2 regions of the Viridibacillus sp. FSL R5-0888 genome follow, and region 1 is predicted to be linked to the other one. Evidence: riboswitches for the same ligand, from Rfam matches in the RefSeq annotation. Region 1 holds a riboswitch; the other holds the start of a gene.

What was found. A riboswitch is a leader RNA that binds a small molecule or an ion and turns the genes downstream of it on or off. The one in region 1 is predicted to bind cyclic di-GMP.
Region 2: linked by a shared signal. The riboswitch ahead of MKY02_RS06825 (NPCBM/NEW2 domain-containing protein) and the one ahead of MKY02_RS13900 (hypothetical protein) in region 1 are both predicted to bind cyclic di-GMP.

Annotation. Positions count from the first base shown of each region.
Region 1 covers NZ_JBBPAU010000001.1:2,779,605-2,782,017, reverse strand. The annotation lists gene MKY02_RS13905 (MarR family transcriptional regulator) at 231-410, shown strand; cyclic di-GMP riboswitch class I at 1,069-1,155, shown strand; gene MKY02_RS13900 (hypothetical protein) at 1,284-1,652, shown strand; gene MKY02_RS13895 (hypothetical protein) at 1,710-2,413, shown strand, end outside.
Region 2 covers NZ_JBBPAU010000001.1:1,377,922-1,380,334, reverse strand. The annotation lists gene MKY02_RS06825 (NPCBM/NEW2 domain-containing protein) at 1-1,126, opposite strand, end outside; cyclic di-GMP riboswitch class I at 1,274-1,358, opposite strand; gene MKY02_RS06820 (Asp23/Gls24 family envelope stress response protein) at 1,914-2,321, opposite strand; gene accC (acetyl-CoA carboxylase biotin carboxylase subunit) at 2,338-2,413, opposite strand, start outside.

The DNA.
Region 1 (2,413 bases):
CATGAATTGTATTTTCCAAATTGAGGTCGCCATATAATGAAATTAAATCACTTCTTTGGTATTGCTTGAACGATAATATAAAGTAAAGCGTTAAGTTGTTTTTGATTTCCGAAACGCCCTCATATTGCAATTCCAATGACAACGGACACCATATACTATGAAGGTTTTTAACTGACTTTCATTGAAGAAGCATATCATTATTTATTACGAGTACATTAAAGGAGCTAATTATGTTCAATGATAAAGATTTACTTAGTGTAGATGTAGCAAAGATGTATTACGATTTAGATAAGACTCAAGGTGAAATCGCTAAAGCTCTCGATCTGTCTAGACCTACTGTTTCGAAGTTATTGAAGAACGCCAAAGAAAAAAATTACGTGAACATCGTTATTAACGATCCTAGAGATTAGTCTTTAACCTTGAATTAGCACTACAAGAAAAATATCAATTGAATGCTGTCCCCATAGCATTCCCTCCAATAGATGGAGAACAGCAAATTAAAAAGTACATTGGTAAAACAACAGCTAAATAACATCTCGACTTTATTTCAAACAGTACAAATTGGCTTTAAGACCGTAAAGTGATAATAAATTTATTTGATTTTGATATAAAAATATAAAAGCCTTACTACACTTTATTGTAGTAAGGCTTTTATAAGTTGTTTAATTCTTATTTAACTAACGTACCTGTTAGTTGAAAAAGGCTATTTTACCTCTTCCCCTTTTGTTATAAAACGAAAGTTCATTCTTTATCATAGATTATACTACTAATTTCCAGTGGAAATAATTTATTTGATTACAGTTCAGATATCCGCCCTCACTGTAGAGCAGATTTACAAGGTAATCCTATACCAAAGGAACAATAAATAAGTAATAGAGCTACACACTATTCTAGAAAAATATGGATTTTTTAATATTACAAAATATGGAATTTAAAATGCATAAGGAGGGGGGCATTTTTCGTATGTAAACTAAGAAAAAATTCTTGTAATTCTAGTTCGACAAAAAATGACAAGTAATATATAATGTTGTAGTAATATATGAGCATGAGATTAGTACTATTTATAAAAATTGAAAAAGGCAAACTTATTGAAAGGTAAGGACGCAAAGCTACGAATCTAAAATCCTCTTGGATAATGATAGTCGGGTTGCCAAGAATAATAACGATTATTTGGCTATCTTATCTATATCTGGGATAGCTTTTTTTATTACACTCCTACGAGAAGAACGTGCAAATGTTAACAATGTAGTATAGCAGATCATAAAGAAGAAGGGAATTAAAAGATGATAGTCGTAGATAAAAAGAAATATAAAATGGCAATTCATGAGGTTTCGAAGGAAGTTCATGTACAGGTGCATGGATTAATGAAAGAGGAAGATGCAGAAGGTTATATGATAGATTTACAGGATACGATTAATAAAGTATCAAGAAAAGACTATACGTTTGTTGTCGATGGGACTCACCAAACAACTGTTCCATCAAAGGTTGTACCACAGTTGGAGCAAACGATGCAATTTTATTCTAGCTTAGGTTTTAAGGATATCCTTGTAGTAAAACCTTCATCTAAAATTGCTCAAGTGCAAATTAGGAATGCACTTGAAAGAATTGAGTTCACAGGTACATTTATCGATAAAGTACCTCATTCTATGTAAAGTTAGGTCCAATAGAAAAGAAATTTTTATTTTATAATTCGGAAGGAAGATCAATAAGTGCAAACAACACAAGAGTTGTATACATATGAGATTATAACGAAGGAACAAACAGCTTTAATTCAGAAAGCAGCTGAATGCCTGGCTCGCTCATTTATTGGAGTGGACGTTTCAGGAAAATGGGTTCAGGAACCGATGGTAGGTCAATTAAATATAGGTTATGAAGATTTCTATATGTTTACCAAGGAATATTTAGACTCTACAATAGAGCAGGGATATTGCGCAGTCGCTCTGGATATTAATAATAATGTTGTTGGTGTGCTTGCTGGAGATACAAATGCACCAGAGATTATCGGAGAAGATATATTTGAAGGTTCTTTTTATGATATGAATGTAATTCTGCGTGTTCTGGAAGATGTGGATAAACGTTTCATGGAAGATTATAAAAAACGAAACGGAAAAGAAATTGAAGATGGAGAGTTATTACACCTATTCATGTTAGGAGTGACAGCTGAACATGAACGTCACGAAATTATTCAACAATTAGGAAATGAATTGCTAACAAAGGCATCATCACAAGGGGTGAAGGCCGTTTTAGGTGAAGCGACAAATCCGAAGTCGATACGTGTAATGGAAAAATATCATAATATGAAAAAATATAAAGATATAGACGGAAATTATATTGTTCATAAATATCTGGATAATAGTAAGTTGAATGGTATTCCTGCAAATGTAGCGGATGGAACATATATCCTTATAAAGGA
Region 2 (2,413 bases), 1.4 Mb from region 1:
CAAACTCTTCAGCGAATCCTTTGCGATCAGATTTTCTTGCTCCATACATGATTCTATTTAATTCCACTGATTTTTTAAATTCTACTTCTACTTCTACTTCATTTGTGAAGTCATTTGAATTACTTTTATTCGTTTCCCAGTAAGTATCTAGGTTGCCATCGACGGCATTCCCGATTACTTGACTAAGATACTGACCAGCATTATTTCGGATACTCTTAATATTTTCAATATCCATTCTAAACAACTTAGAATATTCCTCATTAGAATAATACTCAAAAGGTTTTGTTTTGGCTTTAGTTGCTTCTATGTTTGATTCATTTATTAATACTAATGCATCTTCTATATCTTCTATAAATTCATCATATAAAGGGTGTGATTGAACCTTTTTCTCTAATGCTTCTAACTTTTCTACTGTATTGAACTCATCAGATACTTTATTATGGTTTTCATCAGTAAATAGTTTTTTCATACTCTCTTTTACTTGGTCTTCTTTATAAAAACTAAATTCTGCTGCACTTGCCCAATCTTGATTGGCCTTTTTGAACACAAATTTGATTCTTTTGAATTCAGTTGGTTTAAATTGAATTTCAACAACATCACTGGTTGAACCTTTATATTCTCCAGGAGATACTAAAGTATAATCATCACCTTCATCCGAGATAGAGCTATAAATTTCAAACTCTTCCGCAAATCCTTTGCCTTTAGCACTGGTTTGTCTAGCAGCATAAACAATTCTATTTAATTCAGTCGATTCATTTAAATTGAATACTACCTCGTTAGTAAACTGCGCAGTATTCGCTCTTCCAGTCTCCCAATGTGTATTCATATCACCATCTATTGCTTTATTAATAGGAGAGCCTGAATAATTTCCCCCGTTGTTTGTTATCGATTTAATGTTTGTATTATTCATTTTGAAGACTTCATTATACTCACTTAAACTACTATTTCCGTATAAATCAAATTTACTAACTGTAGCATTTATTGCCTCATTGATCTTGCTTTCTAATGCCGTTTTATTAGCATTGGTATTCGGTGCTGCCAAAACATTCACAGCACTCCCCGAATAACTTGCTAACAACGCTGTTGATGTTGCAATAGCAATTAATTTAGACATTTTCTTTGACATATGCTTTCTCCTCCAGATGAATAAAACCCTAAGAAGTTCATTAAAAAAGCTACTCTATAAGAGAGTAGCTAACTTTTGATAACGTCTAAATAAAAATGATTAAGACATTTTTATTTAACCCAAAATAACAAAAAGTATAATGTACTCTTTGGCAACTGGCTGGCATAGTTTTTCAACCTTAGCCCCTCTAGCTTTGCGTCCCTAAATTTCTCTAGGTTTGCCTATTCAATTTTTATAAATCTAAAGTACCATGATATCTTACACTACATCATGAATCATATGAATTGTTTTACATCTAATAAGTTCCAATTTATTTCCCTCACTCTAGTTATTACAACCTAAAACTTATCTCCTATTTATTGGTTTTATAATAAAAATATCATTTTCATTATCGAAAAAGTCGCATTACTTAAACTTTACTTGAATTGTGTTTTTTCTTATATAGTAATAATGTATCGCATTAAATATTTTACCTTTAAATTTTTTACCTATATCACTATACATTCATTAAACTATAAGAAAAAACTCCTAAACTATTCATTATCCTCTAGTAGTTATGAGCATTAACTTTAAATCGTTTAAATTGCTAGCTATAGCAAAATTATTTTATTATTTGGATCATAGATTCATTAGTAATTGATTGTGGGATATCTTTAAACAAATAAAAACCTCTCATTTATTTATACCAAAGAGTTTTTAACGAAATTATTTGATTCTTTCTAATGACGAGTTTGATTTTCAACACAATAAAAAAACACCACTTCATTGGAAGTGGTGTTTTTTTACATTATTCAGTTTTTGCATCGTTCATTTGATCAAATTGGATGCCGGTAATATGTACATTTACCTCTTGCGTTGCAAGAGATGTCATATTAAAGATAGCTTCACGAATCTGGGTTTGAACTTGATGAGCTACTTTCGCAACAGATGCTCCATATTGCACGAAGCAATATACATCTACGATTAAGCCCGCTTCAGTCCATTCGGTTTTAATACCTTTCCCATGAACCTTTTTACCGAATTTTTCTACTACGCCTGTAGCGAAGTTTCCTCTTGTACCAGAAACGCCTTCCACTTCTGTAGTAGCAATTCCTGCAATAACTTCAATAACTTCAGGCGCTACTTCAATCTTACCTAGCTCTTCCTTACCAGCAGGAGTGCTTTGAGGTAAAGATTGTATCACTTTTTCAGCCATAGAATTCGCCCCTTTCTTATGAATTCATGACGTCATTTTCTTCAAGGAACTTCGTATTGAAATCACCTTTTTTGAATACCTCATGATCCATT